One region of the Corynebacterium epidermidicanis genome, then DNA from elsewhere that is predicted to be linked to it. Evidence: predicted binding sites of a transcription regulator. Region 1 holds the regulator's gene; each other region holds the start of a gene.
What was found. The regulator LexA, encoded in region 1, represses DNA repair genes until DNA is damaged. The targets are predictions, from matches to a motif close to CGAACANNTGTTCG.
Positions count from the first base shown of each region.

Region 2: a site for LexA is predicted at 1,691-1,704, ahead of CEPID_RS10910 (HNH endonuclease signature motif containing protein). Genes of this name have one in related genera too.
Region 3: a site for LexA is predicted at 1,823-1,836, ahead of CEPID_RS10615 (HNH endonuclease signature motif containing protein). Genes of this name have one in related genera too.
Region 4: a site for LexA is predicted at 1,476-1,489, ahead of CEPID_RS05050 (HNH endonuclease signature motif containing protein). Genes of this name have one in related genera too.

Region 1 covers NZ_CP011541.1:1,526,277-1,529,356, forward strand. The annotation lists gene nrdR (transcriptional regulator NrdR) at 1-134, opposite strand, end outside; gene CEPID_RS07110 (hypothetical protein) at 274-681, opposite strand; gene lexA (transcriptional repressor LexA) at 1,148-1,852, shown strand; gene CEPID_RS07120 (DeoR/GlpR family DNA-binding transcription regulator) at 2,262-3,041, shown strand; gene CEPID_RS07125 (carbohydrate kinase family protein) at 3,038-3,080, shown strand, end outside.
Region 2 covers NZ_CP011541.1:2,380,914-2,383,993, reverse strand. The annotation lists gene CEPID_RS10925 (DUF2304 domain-containing protein) at 1-84, opposite strand, end outside; gene CEPID_RS10920 (glycosyltransferase family 2 protein) at 81-791, opposite strand; gene CEPID_RS10915 (glycosyltransferase) at 820-1,638, opposite strand; gene CEPID_RS10910 (HNH endonuclease signature motif containing protein) at 1,802-3,080, shown strand, end outside.
Region 3 covers NZ_CP011541.1:2,310,591-2,313,670, reverse strand. The annotation lists gene CEPID_RS10620 (exodeoxyribonuclease III) at 1-558, opposite strand, end outside; gene CEPID_RS10615 (HNH endonuclease signature motif containing protein) at 592-1,725, opposite strand; gene CEPID_RS10610 (RDD family protein) at 1,936-2,526, shown strand; gene CEPID_RS10605 (N-acetylglutamate synthase, CG3035 family) at 2,552-3,080, opposite strand, start outside.
Region 4 covers NZ_CP011541.1:1,079,173-1,082,252, forward strand. The annotation lists gene CEPID_RS05040 (serine hydrolase domain-containing protein) at 1-933, opposite strand, end outside; gene CEPID_RS05045 (ArsR/SmtB family transcription factor) at 958-1,419, opposite strand; gene CEPID_RS05050 (HNH endonuclease signature motif containing protein) at 1,589-2,725, shown strand; gene mnmA (tRNA 2-thiouridine(34) synthase MnmA) at 3,067-3,080, shown strand, end outside.

The DNA.
Region 1 (3,080 bases):
ACTGCCTTCTCCACAGTAGTGAAGCGCCCTTCGCAGTTGGTGCACTCGCGACGTCGACGGATTGCGGCACCTGCGTCGATCACTCGGGAATCGATGACACGAGATGAGTCATGATGGCAGAAGGGGCAATACACGGCACGCTCTTTCGAATTTGGGGTTTAGTGCACAAACGACAAAGCGAATGTCGCCCCACATTCTATCGTGTTCTGCAAATCTGCTAATCGCAGCGATCCGATTGCGTTGTAGACCAATTCTTCGGTGACTGTTCAATACCTATTTTGCGAGTACGGCTGCGGGCACTACCCCGTTAGTAGCATGTCCGGCACCTGCCGGGGCACCCGCCGTAGCTGTCGCACCGAATTCCAAAGTCGAAGCGCTGTCCGTCTTCTCTGGGCCCGCGAGCAATAGACCGATAACGATCGCACTACCAAAGATTCCGCCAAGAATGAGTTGCTTTATTCCATTACCGAGGTTGCCCCAGTAGTTCGATCTTGTTTCAATCGCTCGCTCATCCGCCGGACGATCTCTCCGAAAGTCAACGTGGGTACTGCGAACTCGGTGGTCACGGCTCGGGTGTGTGGCCAATGCCCCGCCATCCCATACTGAAGCGGGTTGCACGATGGCTACCGTTTCGGTACGAACGGTCGGGACTTGGCGATTGCGATTAATAACGGTGGTCATGACTTCTCCTCAAATTAGGTTTATGTATTTACGCCGCTGACCTTAACCGCACCCCTAGACAAGGACAGACAAGACGTCGCGCACCTGTTCGAACTTTTTGTTGTACCCAAGTTATAGCACTGTAAATTCGAACACCGCAAGCCCATTTTCGAACATTTTCGAAAAATCTCTTAACCTACACTGAAACTACTTGGATTACCAGGTATTTTCCTTCTATCGGCGCCTTTACTCCTTCTCACACAACTCACTTGTTCGACTTTTCGGCCCACTATTTTCGAAGTCTTAGGCGCGTTGCATTGCTAAAGTGCGTTCGATCGAATAGAACTAAAGAAGAAGCAAGAATCCCACCCAATAGTTTTTTCTTCTCGCCGCTCTTGCCAAGCCGTATGCACGCCCCTAGGTCCACCACACAACCCCCTCACCAACAAACACTAAGCACAGCCCCACCACTGTCAACGAGAAAGAGATGTCGATGAACGCGCCCAAAAAGAATCAGCCAGATCTGGCCAAGTTGACCGATCGCCAGCGCCGTATCCTAGAAGTAATCCGCGATGCAGTTGTCCTGCGCGGTTACCCGCCAAGCATCCGCGAGATTGGTGATGCCGCGGGGCTACAATCCACGTCTTCTGTGGCATATCAGCTTCGTCAGCTCGAAGAAAAGGGATACCTCCGCCGGGATCCGAATAAACCACGAGCGGTAGATGTCAGGGTCATCCCCGATGCCAACAAAAAGAAGTCAGGCCCCAAGGTGGGTTGGAAAGAAGCAAAGAAGCATGCAGCGCCGGAGGGGGCGAGCCCAGCTAACTTCATCCCCATCGTCGGCAACATTGCAGCTGGCAATCCGATCCTGGCAGAGCAGCACATTGAGGACTATTTCCCCATGCCCGCGGAGATCGTCGGCGATGGTGAGCTATTCATGCTGCAGGTCGTAGGCGAGTCCATGCGCGATGTCGGCATTTTGGATGGCGACTGGGTTGTAGTTCGCTCACAACCGGTGGCAGAACAAGGTGAGTTTGTCGCTGCGATGCTCGACGGAGAGGCAACGGTCAAGGAATTTCACAAAGATTCCACCGGCATTTGGCTCTTGCCACATAACGAGTCTTTTTCGCCGATCCCAGGCGAAGAGGCACAAATTATGGGCAAGGTAGTATCAGTACTTCGCAAGCTCTAGGTCTTTTACGAACAACGCTCGAAGACTTCCCCCAACCGGGACTAAGGATGGCAGGGAGCGACGTGCATTTCTGCAGTACTACTCCCAAAACATTCCCGCAGTCGCTACACCCGAGAGCTACCCCCAATATCGGGGTAGCTTTGTGAGTTTCTCTGTGATATCGCCCTACTCTGACCGAACGGGCATTATTCCGTGCCAAAATGTAGGTACAAGTTTGGAAAAACCCACGCATGTTGTTCGGCCGCGCCCCGATGCCCACCCAATACTCTGAGCCGGTTCGCTCGAGCGCGTGTCGATGACTGCGGAGGTTTCGGCTAGCTCACCCGCTTTTGTAAACCCGGTTGATTCGGCGACAACCCACTCGCTTAACCGCTATCAACTCCGGTTACTGCCATGTAAGGAGATGCTCATGTACGCGGAAGAAAGACGTCGACAAATTGCTTCATTGACAGCCGTAGAGGGGCGCGTCAACGTCACCGAGCTGTCCCAACGTTTCGAGGTTACTGCCGAGACCATCCGTCGAGATTTGGCGGTGCTCGACCAGGAAGGCATCGTGCATCGCGTGCACGGTGGCGCGGTGGCTACCCAAAGTTTCCAAACCACCGAATTCAGCATTGATACTCGCGCGCGTTCGGCCTCGGGTGCGAAGAACGCTATCGCCCGCGAGGCCATAGCATTTGTACCGGATTCACACGGAGGTATCTTCCTCGACGCAGGAACATCCTTGGCGTCCTTCGCTGACGTTCTTGTTGCCCACCCCAATGCCCACCGCTGGTCATTAGTCACCAACAGTCTTTCTATCGCTTTGAGCTTGGCGAATTCCGGCTTGGACGAAGTTCAGTTGCTAGGCGGCACGGTACGTGCAATTACCCAGGCTGTCGTCGGCGACACTGCTTTGCGGACGTTAGCGCTGATGCGCGCCGATGTGGCATTCATCGGTACCAACGCGCTGACCCTAGACCACGGACTTTCGACGGCGGATTCCCAGGAGGCAGCTGTGAAGCGCGCTATGATCACCAATGCTCAGAAAGTCGTCGTCCTGTGCGATTCTACAAAGATGGGCAACGATTACCTGGTTAGTTTTGCAGGCATTGATGATATTGATGTTGTCATCACAGATAGCGGAGCCCCACAATCCATGGTTGATGCCTTGCGTGACCGCGAAATCCAAGTCATCGTGGCCTCATGATCGTAACCATAACTCCGACGCCATCTCTTGACCGGACCG
Region 2 (3,080 bases), 850 kb from region 1:
TTTACGACGGTTCCCGAGGAAGTACACCACGAGGAAGGCTGTCGCTACCAGGAGCAAGAGTTGGATGAGGGTTTGTCCGATCATGGCAGTTTCCTTGCGAGTAGGCCGTCAGCGAGAATGTTGACACCGTTGATGAGCGATTGGCCCTTGCTCATGGAGTATTCGGTGTACAAAATGTCGACTGGTTCTTCGCTGACGCGCCACTTCATCTCGTCCATCAGGGAGACAAATTCCGAGGCGTGGCTCATGCCATTCATGCGCAGGTTCAGCTCGTCAGCGACCTTCTTGTTGAAAACACGCAGGCCGTTATGCGCGTCGGTAAGTCCCAGGCGTCGGGTGCGTGGCGAGAGCATAACGACGGTCTTCAGCACGATGCGCTTAATCAAAGGCACCTGGTCGTCTTCTTTTCGCGGCCTGCCGAAACGGGTGCCGACGATGATGTCTACCGGCTCCTGACGCAAACGCGCCAGCATGTTCACCACGTCCTTGACCTGGTGCTGGCCGTCTGCGTCGAAGGTGACAAAGTACTGTGCCCCCGGCTGGGAGCGGGCATATTCGACGCCCGTTTGGATCGCGGCCCCTTGGCCGAGGTTTACCGGGTGGTTCACCAAGTGGGCGCCCGAGGCGTGAATTTGGGTGGCGGAATCATCGGCAGAGCCATCGTTGACGGCGACGATGTTAGGGAAGGTCTGTCGAGCGTTTTCGATAACATCGTGGATCACCGCGCCTTCGTTGTAGCACGGGATCACTAGCCACGTGTCGTGGTAGCTGGCAGGAGATGAGTTTTCCATGATGTTAGGTAGCCTAACGCACTCGGGATTATCTACGGTGGAACAACGTGCCGTAAGCAGCTTTTAGAGCTGTGCTGGGCAGAAGTCGGTAGGCGGTACGGATGAGGAAATTGGCCATCGCGCGCTTCTTGGAGATCAGACCGTAACTTGTTAGGTTGCGCTGGATCTGACGCTCGGCCTCCAACATGCCTTTGCCGGTGCGGCGTTGGAAGACGGCGTCAGAGATGCGGAAGAATGTCAGTGGCTCTGGTAAGTTATGGAATTTCTTTCCGCAGGCCAGCAGACGTGCGTAGAGGTCGTAGTCCTCCATGAGATGGACGGCGCGATAGCCTCCGGCTTCTTTGATGGCTGCAGTACGGATCATCACGCTTGGGTTGTTGATGGGGGAGTTGATGAGCGCGTACTTCGCGATCTGTGTGTGTTGCTCCGGAAGCGTCCGAACGCCCACGATGTTGTCGGTGCTGCCGGCAAATTCCGCCAACGCAGTGCCTAAAACGTCCAGGTGGGGGTGATTTGCGAAGAAATCCAGTTGCTTGGCGAAGCGCGTCGGGTCAGCGATGTCGTCAGCATCGAGGCGCGCGACGAAATCGGTGTGGATGGTGTTGAGGCCAGCTTGCGAGGCGGGCCCCGCACCCTGGTTTCGGGACAGTACCACGGTGCGCGCTTCGGGGTTGAGCTGCACAAACTCATCGATGACCTTCCGAAGCGCGGTGCCGACGGGGCCATCTTCCACGATCACAATCTCATCAGCGCGCCGGGTTTGACGGGCTAATGAATCGAGGCACTGGTGTAATTCGGTGGGGTCAATGCGGTGATACACGGTGACGAGGGCGGCTAGCGTCGGCATGGTTTTGATATTAGCCGGTTCGGGCCAGCGTGGCTCAATAAGGGCCGGGTGGGGAACAGGTGTTCTAATGTATTCGGTTAAATCCGCAGTTGAATTGCTGGCTGCACGAGTGCTTTCGAACTTATGGGGGATTGTTGTCCAGGGGTTCTGATTAGGTGAAGACATGCACAGACACGAGCACATCCACAACCTACTCACTCACATAGACGAACTTCTCAACGAATTCACCGATGCCATCGATCGAGCCGAACCAGTTCGCCTTAGACACTTGCTCAGCGAGCAGCGGGTTACGATCCGCAAGGCGGAATACGCCTCTGTTTGCATGATTCATCAACTTATCGAGGCCGGGCTGCTGCGCGCTGAGTCGCGTAACCAGCGCAATGCCATCTTGCATGACCTGCGCATCACCCGAAGACAGTTGAATAACTATATATGCGCAGCGCAACGGCTATTTTCTGAAAGAGTCAGTCTCTCTTCACCTCAGCCGAGGTTGCCCCAATTGCCGACCTTAGCCAGGCACTGCGCTGCCGGAGAAGCAGAAATTGGCGCGGCTGAAGTCATCGGATCCACCTTGGATACCCTCCCTAAAGTGCTTGCTGGAGAGGTCTTTGAATACGTCGAAACTACGCTTGGGGACTTAGCTACGTCCCTGTGCATCGAAGATCTGCGCAAGGCGGCACACAAGATATTGCAGGGTCTTGCACTCGATGACAAAGCCGCCGATGCCATGCGAAGAAAGCGACGCGGGGCAGCCTTAAGTAAGCAAGACTCTAATCTCATGGCACGGCTATGCGTCACCGCGACGCCAGAATTACACGCCCTACTTAGCAGACTATTCGCTGACTACGCCGGCCCTGGCGACCTATTAAGCCCAGGTGAAAAAGAGGATGACAAAAGGACCTCGACCCAGCGCCAACACGATGCATTGGTGGCAGCACTGAAGTACGCATTGCACCGAAAGGGGCCCATGCCTCCAACGCGGGGGTGCTCAACTGTGGTAGCCACGATGACGAGGGAACAGCTTATTGAGGGCACTGGGGTGGTCGCCACCGATGTGGGGACGCTTTTGCCAATGCGTGACCTCCTGCGGCTTGGCGCGGACCGGGACGCCTTTTGCGCAGTGCTAGATTCCGAGACTGGGAACCTTTTGGAGCTCGGCAAGTTCAAGCGAGGTGCAGATGTCTATCACTACCTAGGGCTGGTCGCATCGCAAGGGGTCGATCAAACTCCGGGGTCGGACTTGCCCGCGGCCTGGTGCGAAATTCACCATATCCGTGCTTGGGTCCGCGGTGGCCGAACCGAACCGAACAACCTCATGTTGTTAGGGCACCGGACGCACCGCAATGTCGATGATTATCACCGCAACAAAAACAAGTGGTGGACCCACGTCCTACCCGGTGGGTTCCAAGTCATTTGCCCGCCGGAGCAGTTGGATCCACAGC
Region 3 (3,080 bases), 780 kb from region 1:
GGCGGCGCGTTCGGGTTCGGTGACGTGGGTTTTTCCGTCGAAGAAGCTGATGTCCCAGACGTCTTCGTCGAGGGGGGCGATGTTGAAGTCGCCGAGGAGGAGTAGTTGTTTTTCTGGCTGGTGGGCGAGGGTGTTTTCGACTTCGTTTGCGAGGGTGTCGAGCCAGCGCAGTTTGTAGTCGTAGTGCGGGTCGGCGATTTCGCGCCCGTTGGGGACGTAGAGGCTCCAGATCCGCACGCCGTCGCAGGTGGCACCTATGGCGCGTGCTTCGCGGGCTTGTGGTTTGGTGAGGTCTTTGTCGAAGCCGGGTTGTTGTGGGAAGTGTTTTTCGACGTCTTCGAGGCCTACCCGGGAGGCGATGGCTACGCCATTCCATTGGTTGAGTCCGTGGTAGGCAACTTCGTAGCCGGCGTTGGTGAAGGCTTGGTGTGGGAATTTGTCGTCGGACACTTTGGTTTCTTGCAGTGCGAGCACGTCGATGTCATGGCGCGCGAGGAAGTCCGTTACCCGGTCGATTCGGGTGCGGACTGAGTTGATGTTCCACGTGGCAATGCGCATGACCACTACCTTAGCGTGTGCGGGCGGTGTGGTTTAGGTGGGTTTGGATCTTCGCCCACCGGCGCGTTTGGCTCCGGGTGAGTTGTTGCGTTTCGGGATCCGTTGGTTGTTGAACCAGATGGGGATTCCGTCGTGCATTTCTAGGTGTTGTTTTTGGTGACTGTCGTCGTTTCTTCGATGGTGTTTGGGGCACAGGAGTGCGAGATTGTCGATGCTTGTTGGGCCACCTCGGGACCAGGGGATGACGTGGTGGGAGTCGCATCGGCTGACGGGCTCTCCGCATCCGGGGTGCTGGCAGACGAAGTCTCGGGCCAGCAGCGCTACTCGCTGGTAAAAGTTCGCGCAGCGTTCGCCTGTGCTGAGGGATATGATCGCGCCGTTGTGGTCGTGGACAGCGATGTAGTCGCTAATGCGATCGCCGGCCAGGTTGGCGATGTCAAAGATGTTCAGGTCGATCCCAACGTTGGTGCCAAATTTGGTGCGCCAATCGAAATTATCGGCATCGGTGACGGAAATGACGAGGCTGGCATGTCCAGTTGCGACGACGCGATCGCTCGAGGCCCACTTGAGTACTTGATGGAAGGCGTCGAGGTTGCGCTGGGCGACAGTCCGATGCGGGGTGTCTTCGTCTTTCTCGGCGTGGAAAGCTCGATCGAGCATCGCCTTGAGCAGCGCAGCGGTTTTCGCCGGAGCGTAACCGAAGAAGCTGCATCCGCCGTGTTCGTCTTGGGAGCGTAGGGTGAAACGGCGCTGGTGATGGGCCTCGAAGGGGTCTTTGGCCAGCCGTTCGTTCTCCTCCCGGACTAGCTTCTTTACATATTCGTGCGTCTGTTTTACCGAGGACTCTGCGGCTGCGGTGGCACCCAAACGATAAATGCCAGAGCGTCGATCAGATGTGTTAGTCAGACGCTCGAGCGCAGACAGTATTGCGTCCTGGTGTTCGACAGATACGGCATCGTCCCATTCATGGTCTGCGCGACGCTTGATGATCCGCGCGGTTCGAGCTGAAGCGCCCTCTTCTTCGAGCTCAAAGCGCTCATGATCGCGAGCCATCTCAGTTTCTAGGCGCCCTACCAGCTCTTTAATCTCCAGAAGGCAGGCGAAATCATGGAATAACGGGCCGTCGATAAGCGCCTGCTTGAGCAGGTCTTTAGCTGCCTGAATCATGATTTCACCTCCTCCCTACAACCACTATTTTACCCCACAGGGAATAGAACGCAAGAGCGAAAACTAAAGTTGAAACAGCTGTGAAAGATGAGAAAAACAAACACTTGTGCGACGTTGAAAACCGTCAAGCCCACCGCGGGAACCAAAACTCCTCCCAGCCCGTTGACCCAATGGAGACCATTCCACGCGCCGTCATTTCATGGAGGTAACATGTCCAGCCCGCAGCCACAACGCCCGGCGCACGCGGAACCCCGCCCGGTCCATAAGGTTGGCCGGAAACTGCGCAGCGAGCTTAACGACGCCCTCCAGCCTCCCATTCAATACGGCGAAATGGAGACCTACCAGGCGTTTCTTCCTGGGCGCAATACCGGTTTGAGGTCAGTAGACAATGCGCCGGTGGTACGCAGGATTGGCGCACTAGCTATTGATTTGGCGATCTACCTGGGTTCGATGTTGACGATTATCGTTGCGTTTTCGATCGCCTTGGGGCAGCCGTGGCTGTTGGCCCTGATTCTCGCATTGCCACTGGGATTCTTCTTAAGCCAGTCAGTTTTTGATGCCACGGGCGGGACGATCGGCAAGCGGACGATGGGCCTGCGTGTAGTTGGCCCCGCTCACACACCGGTGGATTTCGGGCAAGCAGCCAAGCGAAATGCCTGGTTGTTGCTGCCGTTGATCCCGGTTGCTGGGCCGGTGGCTGCGGTTGGCGTTGGCTTGTGGTTCTCGGGCGTCGCTAAGGCAGACGCTTTTGGCGTGGCGCCCCATGACCGGCATGCCCGCACCCGGGTGGTCCAGCGCTAAACCACCTGCAGCGCTAAACGACGACCTATTGCGGGCTATGTGCGTATCGGTGCCGATGGTGTTCGGTGAAGCCTAACTTGTCGTAGAGGCCAAGACCAGCCTCGTTGGTAGCGACGACCTGCAGATATGCCTGGGTAGCTCCCATCTGCGCTCCCCAGGACAGCATTGCTGCGCCGAGCGCGCTGGCGAGGCCGCGGCGTCGATAAGCAGCAGCAACTTCCACGGCCGAATAGCCCAGGTATTGCTCGTCGCCGCCTGCAGTGATGGTGGCGCGGGTGATGGCCACGATTTCGCCACTGTCGGATCGGATCGCGCCGAATCCCAGGTGCCCCTCGATCTCTTGCTGCAACAGACGTAACGCATGTTCGGGCAGCGGCTGACCGCGGAAATGATAGAGGTCGAGCCAGTCCGGCGTTGGGGCGTCCAGTACCTCGAAATGAAAACCCGCTGGTGGAGAAAATGACGGCGCGGGCTGCAAACTGCGCGTCATGACAACGATCTCCGGACCGAAACTCCAACCGCTTGCCCGCGCGAACTGCAGCGCAGTCGGCGCG
Region 4 (3,080 bases), 450 kb from region 1:
CGCGGTTGTGTCGGTGACTACGAAGGCTGCTTTCTGCTGGTCAGGGGTAAATACCAGCATTGTGCTGTATCCACCTGTCCCGCCGTTGTGCCAGATTGAGTCGTCGTCATGCCGCCAGGCGAATTCGGGGACGCCGTGGTCGTGAACATGAGCGACGAACTTGGCCATATCCGCCGGGGTCGATCGGATTGCCCCAGCTGGAGCGTAGCCATCCATCTCCCACTTGGCTGCTGCCCGCCCCCGGCTGTTTAATCCGTGCGATGCCGTCGGGTGCTGCGCGGTAGTGCCCGGCTTAGCGACGTACGTGTCGCGCATGTTCAGTGGCGTCAAGATATCCTCCTGCACCATATCCTCCCAACTGCGGCCTGACTTTTTCGCAAGGAGTTGCCCCAAGAAAGCCACCCCTAAGTTTGAGTAGGTCCTGGTGCCCTGGTTCTTGAGCTTCGCTTCGAGTGCCAGGTTGATGACGTCGTCTCGGCTGACTTTGGCGTAAGGGTTGCGCTCGACTACGAGGGCGAGTGGGTCCAGGCCAGGATTGCGGGGGAGACCGGCGGTATGATTGGCCAGCTCGGCGAGCGTCGCCTCACCAATGGCCGCTCCGTGGGGATCGATAATGTCCTTCACTTTGGTATCTAAAGTGACCTCACCTCGCTCAACTGCTTGGCGCAGCAACTCGGCGGTGAAGGTTTTGGTCACCGAGCCAATCTCAACTTCTGTGTTCTCGTCGGCGCCAAGGCCAGCGAAAGAGGTCTGCTCTGGGGTGTAGACAAACCCTGCCACTTCGTGTGCGCCTTTAGGAGCGTTGGACTTTATCGCGGTGGCTAGCTCCGCGTTTCCGGTGGGGCGGGACGAAAGACGGACAAGCTGGGGGCCAGCAAATAATAGGGTTGAAAAAACAACTAAACCGATGAGTATTGCACTAGCTTTCTTCATAGTTAGTCCTTTGTTCGCGTTGAATTAGTGCGGTTCGCCTGCTGCGATGATGGTGAGGAGAGGAACAACCCGGGCCGGCGGAATGCTGAAAGCGCCGCCACTCTTCTCGACCCACCCGGCCGATTGCAGTGCGCTCAGATGGTGATAGGTCGTGCCGGTGGAGGACAACCCGGCGTCGACAAGCTCGGAAACGGTGGCCGGATGCTGGAGAAGGGCGCGCAAAATCTGATGTCGGAGCGGGTGGGCGAGCGCCGCGACCCTCGTGAGAGAGTCTTCGAACGAGTCACTGAGGAGATGTTCGGCGGGGCGCACCCATTCGTAGCGGTAGGTGCGGTCTTGCAGTTTGATTGCGCCGGAAAACTGGATGGTTCCGGGGGTGGTGGGGTTGGTTTCGGTTGCTTCGGTTGCTTCGGTTGCTGCGGTTGCTTCGAGTTTGCGGACCCGATCCTCGAGTTCCGCAAGCCACTGTGCGATGTCTTTCTCCATATTTCTAAAACTACAGAATTTTGGAGATGTTGTGGTGCGTGTGCGGTGTTATCTCTCGCACAAATGTTCATTTGTAACAGTTTTCTCATTGGTTTCAACTTTTCTGTTAGCACTTGCGTTCTAATTTTGTTTCGCTAAGATTGAGGTAGGAAGCCAAGGAGGTGGAGTCATGATCAGGCAAGCAAAACAGGCGCTCCGTCAGGCGCTTATCGACGGCCCCTGCTTCGATGACTTCGCTGACCTTGTTGAAATCAAAGAGTTAATTGGCCGTCTCGAGACTGAGATGGCACGTGATCGTGAGCGGTTTGAACTGGAAGAATCGGGCGCTTCAGCCGGTACTGCGCGCAAGATCATTCGTCGGACGAATAATCGTTGGGATGAAGGCGTACTGGTCGAACAGCAGGATGCGATCCTGGCTGCGCTAGAGAAGTTGTCGTCTAGTTCGCCACGGCGGGAGGAGATCTACGCCGAAGCGGCCACTGCTGCGCTGGAATCGTCGGTGAAGCAAACGCACGAGTTTGCCAAGAAGCTAGTGCGGGAAGAAAACGAACGTCTGGCAAAAGACCCTTTTGAAGCCGAGCGACAGCGTCGATTCCAACTTCGTTCCCAGGACGAGCACGGTGGCTGCGCATTTTCTGGCTATGCGCCGGCAGCTACCGCTGCATTGCTGAAGTCACTCATGGATCGTGCCTTCCGCTCCGACAATGAAGAAGTCGGGGAGAACAGGACCATCGCGCAACGAAATTTTGATGCGTTTGCACTCATGTTGGAATGGGCATCGAGCCAGCGCATTTCCCGCACGGGACATGCCAGCTTGGTTATTTCCGTGACAGAACATGACAAGTTCAACTGGCGGGGGAAGTTCTCCACCAATGTGGGAATCGATCTTAATCTCTACGATCTCGCTAAGCTTAGCGGTGACTCCATCATTGACTACATCGTCGTCCACGACCACAATGGAGCCGTCAAAGAACTCTCCACCGCAGAGCGGTCCGCCAATTTTCTCCAGCGCATCGCGCTGATGGCCCGAGACCTGGTCTGCCAACATCCGGGCTGTTCCGAGCCGGCAAGCAGGTGCGATGCCCACCATGTAGTTCCCTGGTCGAGGGGAGGCCCGACCTCTATAGGAAACCTGAGTTTGCTGTGCCCCAAGCATCATCGAAGAAACGATGATAGTTTTGTGGAACAACACGTCGAATTGTTCAACGGGATTCCTTATTGGCTGAACAAGCATCTCCTGCCGAAACGAAATAACTCTCCGGCAGCCAAGCGTGCAGGCGGACGTCGTGTCAACGGCGAAACGTAAGCACGCCCAGCGTCGATGCCAAAAAAGTTTTCCACCACCTAAGAACGTAAACCAGCTGGTCAGCGGGCCAGTTTGGGGTGTGCGCGTACGTAATCTTTAGAAAATTTGTAGATGTGACGAGCGCAACTATATCAATCAAGTTAATATTTCCTTGGGGGACGTGCTGGGGCTCAAACTTCAACGGTCCGGGGGGACCGCCGAAGTTTGTGGCCCGGTACGAGATGGCCCCGTTCGGCAAACCAGGGGGTGGTAACCGAACGGGGCCACGACGAAGGGAATTTTCTCCACCGCCCCAGACTTGTACAATCCGAAAGGCACCTACAAGAATCAGGGGAGAATCCATGCGAGTACTCGC